2 regions of the Streptomyces sp. NRRL S-378 genome follow, and region 1 is predicted to be linked to the other one. Evidence: riboswitches for the same ligand, from Rfam matches in the RefSeq annotation. Region 1 holds a riboswitch; the other holds the start of a gene.
What was found. A riboswitch is a leader RNA that binds a small molecule or an ion and turns the genes downstream of it on or off. The one in region 1 is predicted to bind guanidine.

Region 1 (7,755 bases):
CACTCGCCGCCCATGTCGCCGACGTCCTCGGCAGCAGCCCACCGGAACGCGGCCGCTCCTGAGGGCAGGAGCGGCGCGGTCGTGTCCCGGTGGGCGCCCGCCGTCAGCCGGCGCCGGACCCGGCCGCAGGCATGACGTGGCCGAGCAGGCCCTCCCGCACGTACGGCCCCTCGCAGTCGGCCCGGCCGGAAACGAAGTGGTCGAAGACGGACGGTATGTAGCACCGGTAGAGGGGAACAGAGCCCGGCACCGGCTTCGTGTACACGTAACCGACCGCCCCCAGGGACTGTTGACCCTCGCAGCCCGGATCCGGCGTCAGCAGCGAATGGTTCGCCGCCCTGCACTCGTAGAGCCGTACCGTGCCCGGTGCCGGGTCCCGCAGCACCTTCCAGACCGCCTCATGGGTGAAGCCCGCGGGCAGCGCCCGTGAGGAGGCCAGGTGCCCGGCGTGCGGGCGATAGCCGCGGACCAGGGACGCGTAGGGGGTGGTGTGGCCGCGCGTACGCTCCCACATGCGCAGATAGCCCTCGGCGCCCCGCATCAGCTCGTCCACCACGTCCTGGCCGCCCGTGACCCGGATGTCCTCGATCCAGTCCGGCACGAGACCGTAATGGGCCCCGCCCCCGTCCGTGTTGACGTCCCAGACGCGCGAGCCGGTGACCTGCCGGTCGAGGACCGAGCCGCCGTCGGCGCTGCGGAACGGATAGCGGACGGGGTCACCCGCCGCGGCCCGTGGTCCGGGCAGCCACGCGAAGCCGTTCATGTCGGTGCCGATGCCGTAGCCGGCACCGTACCTGGCCCGCAGAGCGGCGTGCTCGCGCGCCTGTGCGGCGAACGCGGGGGCCTCGTACATGTGGCCGGTGATGAAGCCGCCCAGGCGGTAGACCCGCTCGGTCCAGTTCTCGTCCATCCAGCCGTGGGTGGACAGGACACCGGAGTAGCGCTCGGCTTCGAGTATTCGCAGAGCCTGGCCGGCAGCCTTGACGCTCATGTGGTCGATCTCCAGCATCATGCTGCGCCTCATCATGCCCAGCACCGCGTACTCGCCCAGCGCCGTCAGACCCCGGCGGTTGCACTGGGCCGCCTGCAGGGAGGCACCGTACTCCGGGAGTTCCACCCCTTCCGGCAAGGCGCCGCGGATCCTGGCCCGCGCCGCGGCCTCCGCCCCGTCCTCGGCGCCCACCGCACCCGCCGCCCGTGCGTGCGACGCGCCGGCGTCCGCGGTGTGCTCGGCCGGTCCTGCGGCGAAGCCGAATCCGATCGGGTTGTCGTGCTCGGGACCCGGGCAGGGCTCCGTGCTCCAGAAGGTGCCCGTCGAGAGGAACTGGCCGACGTTGACGGCCATGCCCTGGGTGCCCGAGTCGAACCGCACACCGCACAGGGCGTTGTCGAACTTGTGGCACAGGAACATGCTGCGCACGCCCAGGCCGTGCAGCTCGTCCAGGCCGCGGTCGATGTCGGCCATGGTGCAGCGGGCGCCGTCCAGCACCTGCTTGCAGCCGAACGGTTCCGAGGTCTCCACCCCGAGGACGACGGCGAGTTTGCCCTCCTGGATGACCCTGCGCGCCTGGTCGGGTTCGGTGACGACCCGGAACCAGCCCTTGCCCGGGCCGCCGTACATGGCGTCGACGTAGTCCTGCAGCTCGTACGTCTTCCGGATCTGGAGCCTGATCGCGGTCATCTCGTCACAGCCGCGGTCCTTGAAGAAGTACAGCGAGCAGATGACCCCGTTGGTGACCATGTCGTTCACCAGGATCCGCTGCCCGCCCCGCCAGGCCCGTTCCACCCACGCGTAGTACGTCTGCTGGTGGGTGGAGGAGTCGTGGGCCGGCCAGTCGCGGAAGGTCGGCCAGCCGGTCGGGTCGTGCCGGCCGTCACCCCCCTTGGTGATCATGTCGAAGAGGGCGAGGACGCCGTTCGGGTAGTGCTCGGGGCAGTCCCTGAGGGCGTCCGCCGCACCGGCCGCGGAGAAGACCTTGCCGCAGACCAGCCGTCCGCCGAACCCCTCGTCGGACATCAGGTGGACGTGCGCGTCGACATATCCGCGGACGCGGCCCTGGGCGTCGGTCCCGGTGAACGGCTCCCCGGTGACGTTGACCTGCGAGTCCGGCGCCGGGCGCGCCACGGGCTCCCACCACCGCGAGCCGGCCGACGCGCCGGCCGCCGTCGCGGGGCCGAGCGCCAGTGCCACCAGCGCGAGGACCAGGCCGATCAGCAGGTACCGGCCTCGTCCCGCTGCTCTTCGTCGAGTCATCCCCATCCCTTTCTCGAAGCGTGCACGACACTGCGGAGATGGTTTTCGGTGGCCCGGGACGGCCGGCCCGATGCGGGCCGGGGTGTCACGGGCCGGGGCGGGACTCAACCGGCGCGGTCCGCCGTTCCCGCCGCCGCGTGCGCGCGGACCAGCGCGAGGTAGTCCGCCGCGAGACGGTGGCAGTCACCCGGCCACCGCGCCGAGACGTAGTTGCCGTCCGTGACGGTGAAGCCGCGCCCGGGCCGGGCGGCGGTGTCGCGCAGGGGCAGCGGCGGACCGGCGAGGAAGTGGCGCGGATCGGCGAGTGCCGCCGTGACCTCCTGCTGCACGGTGGTCCGGTACGTGCGGTAGTAGCGCCCCAGCCACAGGCGGGTGAGGTTCCACCCCGTCAACTCCAGCAAGGACGTCAGGGCCGTCGTCCGCCTGCCGTGGAGGACCGAGCGCCCCGTCGCGGGATCCTTGGCCCGGGCGGCGAGCAGCACCCCGTGGCAGACGGCTCCCACCGGCAGCCCTTGGGCGAAGACCCCGGCGAACAACCGCTGGGCGGTGGCGTCCTCGAGGAGCGTCCGCATGCCCGGCGCGTGACCGCCGGGGACGAAGAGGCCCGTGACGGCGGCCGGATCGACGTCCGCGTACGAGCAGGGGGCGAGGAACGACGGGTCATCGGTGAGGCGCCGGTACGCGGCCAGCTCGGCCCGGCGGGTCATCAGCCAGGGCGACAGCCACGAGAATCCCAGGTCCGTGAGCCGCGGATCGGCGAGCGCGACCTTTCCGTCGGGGGTCGCGAAGCGCACCTCGAAGCCGGCGTCCCGCAACGCGGCCCAGGGCACAGCCGCCTCGGTGGGGTCGTAGTCGCCTGCGGGGAGCAGGAAGAGAATCACGGCGTACTCCTCTGATGTCCGAAGGACGACGCTATGAGCGGCCCGCCGCGCCGTCATTGACCCCCACGGCCAGGGCGTTGACTCCCCGGACCGGTCCGTCCCCGTCCGTCCCCGTCCTTCCCCGTCCGTCCCCCTCCCTCCCTCCCCGTGTCTCCCTGCGCAGGCCGGGCTGCGGACGCTCTTGACGGGGGTGGTGCGCCCGCATTGACTGACGGCCGTGTCCACCGCCGAGCCGCCCTCCGTCACCGCGTCCTACGCCCACGCCGTCCTGAGCGCGACGGCTGGGGGCGGCGGCGGGTCCGGCCCCTGGGCCCTGCCCACGGACCGGCTGGAGTACGGCGAGATGCGCGCCCTGTGGGACGGGGTGCTCGCCGCCAGGGACGCGGGCCCCCACACCGGCCTCCTGGTCGGCGACCGCATCCGGCCCGACGGCCTCCACATCCTCGGTCACCTCGTCCTCACCTGCGCCAGTCTCGGGGAGGCCGCGGAGGCCGCCCAGCGCTACCACCCGTTGGTGAGCCAGGCGGGCACCGTGACCCTGGCCCGCCAGGGCGGCGTCGGCCGGATCGGCTACCGGCCGACCGTCGGACCGCCCGCCATGCACCCCCAGCAGGTGGAAGCGGTCGTCAGCAGCATGGTGCGGGCGGCCCGCTGGATCGCGGGCGACGACTGGACCCCCCTGGCCGTGTCGTTCGCGCACCCCCGCGCCGGGGCCGCCGAGCCGTACGCGCGGGTGTTCGGCTGCGCCGTCGCCTTCGACGCCGCGGAGAACGCGATCACGGTCGCCGACGAGGACCTCGACCGGCGCCGCCCCCTCCACGACCCGGCCCTCAACGCCCTGCACCGGGCCTACGCCGACCGTCTCCTGGACCGGCTGTCCGCGACCGGGACCGTGGCCGGGGGCGTCCGGCGGTGGCTCGACCGGGCCGCGCTGGAGGACGCGAGCCCCGAGGGCCCGGCCCAGCAGCTCAACCTCAGCGTCCGCAGCCTGCGCAGGGCCCTGCACACCGAGGGCACGTCGTGGCGCGCCCTCCTCGACGCCGCCCGCCACGCCCGGGCCAGACGGCTGCTGGAGACCACCGACCTGCCCCTGGACCGGATCGCCCCGCTCGTCGGGCTGAGCGGTGCGACCACCCTGGTCCGGGCCTTCACCCGGTGGGAGGGCCTGCCTCCGGGGGCGTACCGCAGCCGGTTCCGGGCCGACACTCCGCGGTGCTAGATTGTGCGGCGGCCGGATCCCAGGCCCCGGACGAGATGCGCCGTACCCGGTTACGCACGACGACGCGCGAGGTGCTGCTGCACGAGCGGCACCGACCGCTGTCCGCACCCTGGCAGCGTCCTCGTCGAGCAAGATGGGCCGTACGCCATGACCGTGCCACTCACCCGCAGCCTGTACCGGACGACCGCGCACGCCGCCGGGGGCCGTACCGGATCCGTCCGCACGGACGACGGACGCCTGGACGTCCGCCTCGCGCCGCCGCGCAAGAAGGTACCCGGCACCACCAACCCCGAGCAGCTCTTCGCGGCCGGTTTCGCGGCATGCTTCACCTCCGCGTTCGCGGAGGTCGCCGCCGAGTTCGGGGCGGATGCCTCGGCAGCGCGCGTGGCGTGCGAGGTGGAGCTCGGTACGACGGACACGCCCGCCGGATACGGCCTCGCGGTGACCCTCACCGTCAGCCTGCCGGGGTGGCGGGCTGCGGACCTGCAGCCCCTGCTGCACAGGGCGGACGCGGTCTGCCCGTACTCCCAGGCGGTCCGCGGCAACGTGCCGCTGACGCTCCTGGCCGTGGACGACACCGCCGCCACCGATGACCGCGCCTGAGCCGGAGCCGACGGCGGGCGGCCGGGGCGACGACCGGGGCGTCCCGGTACCCGAGCACGGTGCCTGGCTGCGGCGCGGCATCAGCCGCAACGGCGGGCCGCTGATCGAGGACCTCCCGGACGGCGAAGTGGTGTGGCTGCAGGCCGGGTCGTACTACGCCGACAGCCGCGGTTTCGCCGGTACGACCTCCTTCGACGGCTCCCACGTGCGCTTCCACCACCTCACGGGCGAGCCCGGCGACGACACCGGCGCCTTCCGGTGGGACGGCGCGGACCTCGTGGAGCGGGGTACGAACCCGGACGGCAGCACCTTCCTGGAGATCTGGACCCCGCTGCCCGGGACGGACGGCACCACCGGTTCCTGGTCCGGCCCGCACCACCACGTGGTGCGCGTCGGCCGGCACGTGGTGCACGTCGATTCCCGGGCGGGTACGTACTGGCGTCTGTGACCCGGGAAACCGACGGCGCATGAATGCGCGGGTTCCGGTGATACGCGCCGCAACAGGCGGTCACGACGGACCGCCCCTGCCGGAAGGAACCCGGGCGTGACCGACGACTCCCGTACGGACGTACTCCTCGACCCCCGGCCCGACGCACCGCTCGACGGGCCGTGCCGCTCCGGGGCGCGGGACGTCTTCGAGCCGGCCGCGAACGAGCGGGCCGAGGCCGTCCGGGAGCGTGAAGAGGCCGCCAAGGCGGTCTGCCGCCGCTGCCCGGTCCGGCTCCCGTGCCGCCGCCACGCCCTCGCCGACCGGATCCCGCACGGCGTGCGAGGTGGCCTCACCCCGGACGAGCGCCACCTCCTGCTGGCGAACACCTGAGACTCGTCCGGCCGTACGATCGCCAGATGACCGGACGACCGCCTCCGCCCCGCCCCTCCGTGTGCGTCGACGTGCCCGACGGGCACGGGGTCATCGAGGTCGTCGGCGACGAGGGCGGCAGCCTGCTGCTCCTCGCGGGGGATGCTGCGGTCCTGGAGGCCAACGACGGCTACGGCAGCGTGGGTTGGCTGGCCGCCCGCGCGGGGGCCGGGAGCCCCGGGATCTCCGAGGTCAAGTACCTCACCGAGTGGCTCGGCGCCCCCGGCCTGGTGCCCGACCCGCGCACCGGCCGGGCCGAGCCGCCGGATCCGGAGTGCCTGCGGCCGCTGCTGTCCCTCCTGGCCCCCGGGCGGTACGTGGTGAGCGCCGGTCTCGCCCCGCATCCTCTGCGGGTGGTCCACCCGCGTGCCCGCCGGGTCGAGAGCTGGTACGCCGAGGAGGACCTGGCTCTGGTGACCACGGACGCGTGGCCGCCGCGCGACCACCGCGCGGTACGGGCCTACGGCGACCGTATCCGCGCCGGGGGTGATGAGGGCGCCCTGCCGGCCCTGGTCGCGCTGTTCCCCACCGCCGGCAGCACCGTGGGATATCTCCTCGACGGGCACCACAAGCTCGCCGCGTACGAGCGGGCGGGCGCACGTCCGCTGGTCATCCGGCTCACCCCGCAGGAGCCGCGGCCCTTCCGGCACGACGACCTCGACCGTGCCCGCGCGGCCTTCACCGACGGCACGCCCCGAGCCGGGGGCGACGTGCTGGGCAGGGTGCTCTCTGCCCTGCGGGCCGGCGCCGTCTGACGGCCTGCCGGCAGGTGTCCGGATGGCGCGGAAGCCCTCGCGGCAGCGCCGTAGGGCTCGCGGACTGCCTTGCCAGCTGCCCCTGCGGCCCTTGCCGTTGCGGAGCCCGGCGACCCACCATGGCCGGGCTGTGCCCGCGGTCCATCCCGCCGCGGGGCCACGGGGAGTGACTCCCGTCACTTCAAGTGACGGTTGGGACATGTCCTCCGAGGACCGGGGCAGGCGCGCCCGAGCAGCACCACCGCGGGGAAGCCGTGGTGGCCGGAAGCGGAGGTACAGCGCGTCGTGTCCGAGCAGACGACCATCCACATCGCGGGAACATGGCGTTCCGCGGTCTCAGGAGCCACCCGAGAGGTCCTCGACCCGGCGGACGGCACGGTCCTCGCCGTCGTCGCCGAAGGCGGCACCGCGGACACCGACGCTGCCGTCAGCGCCGCCCGCTCCGCCTTCGACGGCGGGGAATGGCCCCGGACGCCCGTCCTGGAACGGGCGGCCGTCCTGCGCCGCACCGCCGTCCTGCTCCACCGCGACCGCGAACGCCTCGCCCTGCTGGAGAGCCGCGACGCGGGCAAGACCCTGGAAGAGGGCCGGGTGGACGTGGACTGCGTCGCCGACGCCTTCCTCTATTTCGCCGACCTCGTCTCCGGCGAGAGCGCGGGCCGCGTCATCGACGCGGGCACCGCGGACGTCCACAGCGTCGTCGTCCACGAACCCGTCGGGGTCTGCGCGCTCATCACCCCCTGGAACTACCCACTCCTCCAGGCCTCCTGGAAGATCGCCCCCGCCCTCGCCGCGGGCAACACCTTCGTGCTCAAGCCCAGCGAGATCACCCCGCTGTCCACCGCTGCCCTCATCGGCCTGCTGGTCGAGGCCGGACTGCCGGCCGGCGTCGCGAACCTGGTCACCGGCCCCGGGGACCCCGTCGGCGCGCACCTCGCCGCCCACCCCGGCGTCGACCTCGTCTCCTTCACCGGCGGTCTCACCAGCGGCACGAAGGTGATGCGCGCTGCCGCCGAGTCCGTCAAGAAGGTCGCCCTCGAACTCGGCGGCAAGAACCCCAACGTCGTCTTCGCCGACGCCTGCGCCACCGAGGAAGGCTTCGACACCGCCGTCGACCAGGCCCTCAACGCCGCCTTCATGCACAGCGGCCAGGTCTGCTCCGCGGGCTCGCGGCTCATCGTCGA
Region 2 (7,755 bases), on a different contig from region 1:
TCGCGAAGACCGTCGGCGGGTACTGCAGCATCGTGCAGCCGCCGTAGGTGAAGGAGTTCTGGACCTCCGCCGCGTCCCCGGCGACGAACTGGAAGGCGGCCCCGGCCACCATCACCGCCGCGAAGATCGCCGCACCGGACAGCAGCATCACGGGCACCAGCAAGGCCTTCCCGGCCGTCCAGTCCACCTCCAGCGACCAGAGCGCCCAGCCCAGCACCCCCAGCCCCTGCACGACCCGGCCCAGTCGGCGCAGCGCGAAGCGATCGGCCGCGACCTGCACCAGCAGCGGGACCGGACGCACCAGCATGGTGTCGAGCGAGCCGTCGCGGATCCGGGCGCCGATCCGGTCGGTGTTCCCCAGCAGCAGGTCCGCCAGTCCCAGGGACGCCGAACAGGAGCCGTACAGCAGGGCGATTTCGGGCAGCGTGAAGCCGCCGAGGACGTCCACGTGCGAGAACATGATGGAGATCGCGACGAAGTCCAGCAGCGTGATCGCCGCGTTCCCCACCGTCGACAGGACGAAGGAGGTCCGGTACGTCATCGTCGACCGGATCCACATGGCCACGATCAGGCCGTAGCCGCGCAGCCCCTCCCGGACCCGGCCGCGAGCCCGCGGCACCTCCGGACCGGTGAGCTCCCGCTCCCGCAGCGTCTCGGCCGGCCCGGCCGTCCCTGCCCTCCCGGTCGCCTCAGCCACCCTGGACCACCACCTTCCGCGTCGCCGCCGACTGCAACAGCCGCCCGGCGCCCAGCAGTACGAGGACCCAGCCGGCCTGGAAGCCCAGCGCGCCGACCGCGTCCCCGGCTCCCGAGTGCACGCCCAGCAGCACGTCCATCGGCACCTGGAGCATGGCCGCCCAGGGCAGTACGCGCACGAACTCGCCGAAGGCGCCGGGGAAGACGGTCAGGGGCAGCAGCATCCCCGAGAAGAAGATCGAGACGACGGTCGCCATCAGGTTGATCCCGGACCCGTCCATCAGCCAGAAGGCCAGCAGCCCCAGCAGGTAGCGCACGGCGAAGCTGACCACCAGACCGAGCACGACGGAGACCAGGAACAGCAGCCACCGCCACGGGTCCGAGGGCAGCGCCAGCTGGAAGGCCAGCGCCCCCGCCACGAGCGGGACCAGCCCGCGCCCCAGCAGTTGGAAGGCGGACCTGCCCAGGTCGGCCGCGAGCCACCACATCTGCAGGTCCGCGGGCCGGTAGAGGTCGACGGCGATGTCGCCGGTGCGGACCCGCTCCTGGATCTCCTCCTGGAACCCGCCGCCGATGAACGCCCCGGCCGCCAGCAGCGACTGGCTCACCCAGACGAAGGTCAGGGCCTGGGCCCGGTCGTAGCCGCCGAGCCCCGGGCGCTGGTCCCACAAGGCGGCGTACGTGAACGCGACGATGAACCCGAACACGGTATTGGTGAACACGCCCGCCGCGGTCGCCGCGCCGTAGGTGGCGTATCGCCGGAACCCGCCGGCCGCGACCGCCGCGTAGAGGCGCACTCTCTGGCGCACCGTATCCCCTCCGTTTTCCACGTCGTTCCTACGTCGGCCAAAGCGCGCGAGCTTAGTGCGGAGGGGCGAGCCACGCGACCGATTTACCCCTGTCCGGGGCGGTGGTCACCGGCCATCGGGTAGACACCATGAGGTACAGAAGTGGATATTTCGAACAGCGTCGAGGAGTCCTGGAGATGAGCGACCAGTCACCACCCGCGGGCTGGACCCCTCGCGACCCGGACACCCCGCCCGACGATCCCGCCGGTGCCGGTGGACCCTCCGGTGCCGGCGGACCGGGAGGACCCGGCGGGCCCGGCGGGAACGCCCGCCGCAGGCGGACCGCCCGACGGCGCCTCCTCCCCACCTGGCGCATGGTCCTCGGCGCCGTTCTGCTCCTGGCCCTCCTGATCGGCGGCGGCCTGGTGGCCGGCTACCTGCTGGTCGACATCCCGCCGGCCAACGCCGCCGCGACCGCGCAGTCCAACGTCTACCTCTACTCCGACGGCTCCCAGATCGCCCGCGACGGCGAGGTCAACCGCGTCAACGTGCCCCTCTCGCAGATCCCGCTGACCGTCCAGGAGGCCGTACTGGCCGCGGAGGACCGGGACTTCTACTCCGAACGGGCGGTGGACCCCAAGGCGATGGTCCGCGCCGCCTGGAACACGGCCACCGGCAAGGGCACCCAGTCCGGCTCGACGATCACCCAGCAGTACGTCAAGAACTACTACTTGGGCCAGGAACAGACGATCAAACGCAAGGCCAAGGAGTTCTTCATCGCGATCAAACTCGGCCGCGAGAAGTCCAAGGCGTACATCCTCGAGGGCTACCTGAACACCAGCTACTTCGGCCGCAGCGCCTACGGCATCCAGGCCGCGTCCCAGGCGTACTACGGCAAGGACGTCGGCAACCTCACCACCGCCGAGGGCGCCTACCTCGCCACCCTGCTCAACTCCCCCAGCGCGTTCGACGTCGTCTCCCACCCGCAGAGCCGCACCCGCGCCCTCGCCCGCTGGAACTACGTCCTCGACGGCATGCTCAAGAAGGGCTGGCTGCCCGCCGCCGAACGCGCGACCACCCGCTTCCCCGAGCCCGGCAAGGTCCGGGCCGCCGCCGGCCTCTCCGGCCAGCGCGGCTACCTCGTCGAAGCGATCAAGGAGTTCATCCTCGACCGCGAGATCCTCGACGACAAGACCCTCGCCGAGGGCGGCTACCACATCACGACCACCATCGACCGCCGCCGCCAGGCCGACTTCGTCGCAGCCGTCGAGGACCAGATGCTCGGCAAGCTCGACCCCGACGCACGCAAGGCGGACCGGGTGGTCCGGGCCGGCGGAGTCTCCATCGACCCGGCCACCGGCAAGGTCGTCGCCATGTACGGCGGGGTCGACTACACCAGGCAGTACGTGAACAACGCGACCCGGCACGACTACCAGGTCGCCTCCACCTTCAAGCCGTTCGTCTTCGCGGCCGCCGTCGAGAACGGCTCCCGCACCCAGGACGGCCGTCGGATCACCCCCCACACCGTCTACAACGGCGACAACGAACGACCCGTCGTCGGCGGCCGGATCCGCTTCGCCCCGGAGAACGAGGGACAGATCTCCTACGGGAACATCACCGTCACCACCGCCACCGACCTCTCCGTGAACGCCGTCTACGCGCAGATGGCCGTCGACGTCGGCACCGCCAGGGTCAAGAAGACCGCCATCGACCTCGGCATCCCCGAGGACACCCCGAACTTCGTGGTCGGCCCGGCCATGGCGCTCGGCACCCTCCAGGCCAGCGTCCTCGACATGACCCAGGCCTACGCGACCCTCGCCGACCACGGCCGCCGCACCCCGTACACCTTCCTGGAGGAGATCGCGAAGGGCGGCGACAAGATCGCCCTGCCCGAGCGCCACTCCGTCCAGGCCATCAGCCGCGAGGCCGCCGACACCACCACGTCCATGCTGGTCAGCGTCGTGGACAACGGCACCGGTACGGCGGCCCTCACCGCCGGCCACCCGGCCGCGGGCAAGACCGGCACCGGTGAACTGGACCGCTCGGCGTGGTTCGCGGCCTACACCCCGAACCTCGTCACGGTGGTCGCCATGATGGGCCAGGACCCCGACACCGGCACCCTGGAGTCGCTGTACGGGGCGCTCGGCGAGTCCCGCATCGGCGGTGGCGGCTACCCGGCCCGGATCTGGGCCGCGTACACGAAGACCGCGCTGGAGGGAACCGACCCCGTGGACTTCGAACTCGACCTCCAGCCGGGCGCCGCGCAGCACCCGCCGCCGCCCTCCACGCAGTCGGACCCGCCGCAGGAGACGCCGGGCGACGGCACCCCGTCCCCTCCCCGGCGGCCGACCCCGCCGTCCGGCGGCCAGGACTCCGGCGGACAGGACTCCGGCGGCCGCACGCAGGACGGCCGGGACAACGGGGGCCAGAACGGCGGGGGCGGCGACGACGGCGGCCGCACGCAGGGCGGCCGGGACCCCGGAGGCCGGACCCAGGGCGGCCAGGACGACGGCGGCACCAGCCAGGGCGACGAGGGCGGCACCACCACGGGCACCCAGGGCGGGGCCGGTTCGGGCGGCTGGGACGGCGGCGGGGTCTTCGGGGGCCCGCGCCCGCCGTCCGCGTTCCTGGAGTAGCCGCAGACTCAGTGACCGGAGGTCGCCTTCAGCCCCACCACGGCGACCAGCAGCAGGCAGATGAAGAAGATCCGGGCGGCGGTGACGGGCTCACCCAGCACCGCCATACCGAGCACGGCCGCACCGGCGGCACCGATGCCCACCCACACCCCGTACGCGGTGCCGATGGGCAGGGTCTTCGCGGCGTAGGACAGCAGCACCATGCTCGCCACGATCCCGGCCCCCGTGAACACACTGGGCCACAGCCGGGTGAAGCCCTCGGTGAACTTCATGCCGATCGACCAGCCGACTTCGAGCAGACCGGCGACGAGAAGAAGAACCCAGGCCATGACGGCACCTCCGAGACATCGAGCGATACGGGGTGCGTCGTCTTTGCGTACCCGGTACGGCGCGTCTCGTCGGGTTCTCACCCACCGTAGCAAAGGACAGCGAAAAGGGCCGGTGACCCGGGCCACCAGCCCTTGCGCGCAGCCATCGGTCCGGTCAGAGGTACAGCCCGGTGGAGTCGTCCGACCCCTCCAGCCGCTCCGCGGCCACGGCGTGCAGGTCCCGCTCGCGCATCAGCACGTACGTCGCACCGCGCACCTCGACCTCGGCACGGTCCTCGGGGTCGTACAGCACCCGGTCCCCGGGCTCGACGGTCCGGACGTTCTGTCCGACCGCGACGACCTCGGCCCAGGCCAGCCGCTTGCCCACGGCGGCCGTCGCCGGGATGAGGATGCCGCCGCCGGAGCGCCGCTCGCCCTCGGGCAGGTCGGACTTCACGAGCACGCGGTCGTGCAGCATGCGGATGGGCAGCTTGTCGTGGGTGGTGTTCTCGCTCACGCCACGAACCTACCTGCCCGCGCCCGTCCCGTACCGCGCAGGGTCATCCGCGCTTGTGGCGCGCCGAGACGAGGAGCAGCCCGACCAGACCGGCCGCGACCAGCGCCACGGGCACGATGCGCTCCAGACGCGGGCTGCCGTCCGGGTGGCGCAGGCCGTCCCGCACGTCCGTCACGACGCGGTTCACCGTGGCGAACGCCCGCCCCGCGGTCTGGTCGACGGTCGAGGCGACCCGGGCCCGCGCGTCCCCGATGATCGTCTGCGGGTGCATGCGCACGCCGATCTCGTCGAGCGTCTCGGCGAGCTGCTCGCGGCGGCGGACGATGTCCGCCTCGATCTGTGCGGGGGTCCTGGCTTCCGACACCGCGCTGCCTCCGTCGTCGTGGTCGTGATCGTGTGGGGGCGTAGTCCGCCGTGAACAGTCTGTCAGCTTAGTCTCGTGACGTACCGATCCCCTCCCGAGGAGACTGTCAGATGAGCGAGCGACTGCAGCCGGGCGACACCGCCCCCGCCTTCACCCTGCCCGACGCGGACGGCAACGAGGTCTCGCTCGCCGACCACAAGGGCCGCAAGGTCATCGTCTATTTCTACCCCGCCGCCCTGACGCCGGGCTGCACGAAGCAGGCGTGCGACTTCACGGACAACCTGGACGCCCTGGCCACGGCCGGCTACGACGTCATCGGCGTCTCCCCCGACAAGCCGGAGAAGCTCGCGAAGTTCCGGGAGAAGGAACACCTGAAGGTCACCCTGGTCGGCGACCCGGAGAAGGAGACGCTGGCGGCGTACGGGGCGTTCGGCGAGAAGAAGCTCTACGGCAAGACGGTCACGGGCGTCATCCGCTCGACGGTGGTCGTGGACGAGGAGGGCAAGGTCGAGCACGCCTTCTACAACGTGAAGGCGACGGGCCACGTAGCCAAGATCATCAAGGACCTGGGCATCTGACCCCTGCCCCCGTCCTCCCGGAGCGGGCCGCCCCTGACCAGGGGCGGCCCGCTCCGGTTATCGGACGAACCAACACACATCCATAAGGGATCCCCACGCGGACATCGCACCTGCTGTCGCGGAGTCGGAGAGCAGGGCAGCGTCATGCGCGCCCTCGGCCTCCATCCGTTCGACGGAGCCGCGCGCGCCAGAGCACGGCGAAGCATCGAGGAGTACGGCCTGTCGACCGACCACTTCACCGGTCAGGGCCACACCGTCGGCAGCCGCTCTCCTGCACGCCGGTCCGCCGGAGAGATCCTCAGGCGGCTCGAGACCGGTTCCTCACGTACCAAGACGGCGACACTCCGCCGGGCCCTGGATGACGTCGGAGTTCCTCACGTCTGCGCGGAGTGCGGCATCGGGGACATCTGACGGGGCCGACGACTCGTCCTTGAGATCGACCACGTCAACGGCGACAGGCTGGACAACCGCCTGTCGAACCTTCGCCATTTGTGCCCGTCGTGCCACAGCCGGACTCCGAGCTTCGCCAAGCGATCGGGGAAGGCCATCCCTTCGCAACGAACTGCCCTCCACGACCAGTAAGGTGGTCGCACGGGTCCGTACCCCAGCTGGCTAGAGGGCGCCGGTTTAGGTCCGGTGTGTCGTGGGTTCGAGTCCCACCGGGCCCACGACGAAGGGGCGGTATTCCTCCTGCGGGGAACACCGCCCTTCGGCGTATCCGGGGTCAGGGCAGCAGGGCTCGGATGAAGGGGACCAGGGCTCGGAAGGCCTGGCCGCGGTGGGAGATGGCGTTCTTCTCGGCCGCGGTGAGTTCCGCGCAGGTGCGGGTCTCGCCCAGGGGCTGGAGGATCGGGTCGTAGCCGAAGCCGCCCGTGCCCGAGGGGGTGTGGCGCAGGGTGCCCAGGAGGCGGCCCTCCACGACGCGTTCGGTGCCGTCCGGCAGGGCCAGGGCCGCCGCGCAGAAGAAGTGGGCGCTGCGGTTCTCGTCGGCGATGTCGCCGAGCTGCGCCAACAGCAGCTCCAGGTTGGCCCGGTCGTCGCCGTGGCGGCCGGCCCAGCGCGCGGAGAAGATGCCGGGGGCGCCGTTCAGGACGTCCACGCACAGGCCGGAGTCGTCGGCGACCGCCGGGAGGCCGGTGGCCTGGGCCAGGGCGTGGGCCTTGAGGAGGGCGTTCTCGGCGAAGGTGACGCCGGTCTCCTTGACGTCGGGGATCTCCGGGTACGCGTCCGCGCCGACCAGCCCGTGGGGCAGGCCGGCGTCGGCGAGGATGGCGCGCAGTTCGGAGACTTTGCCCGCGTTGCGGGTCGCGAGGATCAGGCGGCTGGGCGTCGAGGTCATGCCCTCATTATCCCGGGGTGCAGACCTTGGAGATCTCGCTCGCCGCGTCCGCGACCGGCTGGATGTCCGGGACGGTGTTGCCGCTGTCGATGGCGGTGCGGACGTTCTTGACGGCCGTGTTCATCGAGTCGATGGCCTTGCCGAGGTCGGCGTTGTCCGTCTGGTCGCCGATCTTCTTGAGGTTGGTCTCGATCTGGTCGAGTGCGTTCTTGGCGTCCTGGGGGCTGTTGCCCGCCTGGGAGACGGCCTGCTGGAGGTCGTTGGCGCCGTCCGTGATGGCGACCGCCGTGTTCGCGCAGTCCATCGCCGTGGAGATGGCGTCGCAGGCGGTGAGGGCCGGGACGGTCAGGACGGCTGCCACGGCTACTGCCGCTATGCGGAGCTTCATGCGGTTCTCCCGAGTGGACGTGTACGAGTACGTGGGCGGACGGCGGCGGACATGGGCGGGCGCACGGTGGTGTCACCGTGCGCCCGCGCCCAGGTCCCCGCGCCCGTTGCCCGTAGGGACGCCGGGCGGTGTCCGGCGGTT

Region 2: another riboswitch for guanidine. It lies ahead of IH80_RS0122565 (DMT family transporter); the one in region 1 lies ahead of IH80_RS0130490 (Ohr family peroxiredoxin).

The regions. Positions count from the first base shown of each region.
Region 1 is NZ_JOBX01000058.1:10,996-18,750, forward strand. It holds gene IH80_RS0130470 (TetR/AcrR family transcriptional regulator) at 1-62, shown strand, start outside; gene IH80_RS0130475 (hypothetical protein) at 104-2,254, opposite strand; gene IH80_RS0130480 (type 1 glutamine amidotransferase domain-containing protein) at 2,359-3,135, opposite strand; gene IH80_RS0130485 (AraC family transcriptional regulator) at 3,353-4,354, shown strand; guanidine-III (ykkC-III) riboswitch at 4,362-4,423, shown strand; gene IH80_RS0130490 (Ohr family peroxiredoxin) at 4,502-4,957, shown strand; gene IH80_RS0130495 (hypothetical protein) at 4,944-5,405, shown strand; gene IH80_RS0130500 (WhiB family transcriptional regulator) at 5,502-5,777, shown strand; gene IH80_RS0130505 (hypothetical protein) at 5,804-6,571, shown strand; gene IH80_RS0130510 (aldehyde dehydrogenase family protein) at 6,857-7,755, shown strand, end outside.
Region 2 is NZ_JOBX01000032.1:87,845-95,599, reverse strand. It holds gene IH80_RS0122580 (ABC transporter permease) at 1-697, opposite strand, end outside; gene IH80_RS0122575 (ABC transporter permease) at 690-1,493, opposite strand; gene IH80_RS0122570 (transglycosylase domain-containing protein) at 1,682-4,120, shown strand; gene IH80_RS0122565 (DMT family transporter) at 4,129-4,449, opposite strand; guanidine-III (ykkC-III) riboswitch at 4,481-4,550, opposite strand; gene IH80_RS0122560 (GroES family chaperonin) at 4,604-4,945, opposite strand; gene IH80_RS0122555 (DUF3618 domain-containing protein) at 4,989-5,309, opposite strand; gene bcp (thioredoxin-dependent thiol peroxidase) at 5,420-5,887, shown strand; gene IH80_RS46150 (HNH endonuclease) at 6,323-6,469, shown strand; tRNA gene IH80_RS0122540 (tRNA-Leu) at 6,481-6,555, shown strand; gene rdgB (RdgB/HAM1 family non-canonical purine NTP pyrophosphatase) at 6,612-7,226, opposite strand; gene IH80_RS0122530 (hypothetical protein) at 7,234-7,614, opposite strand.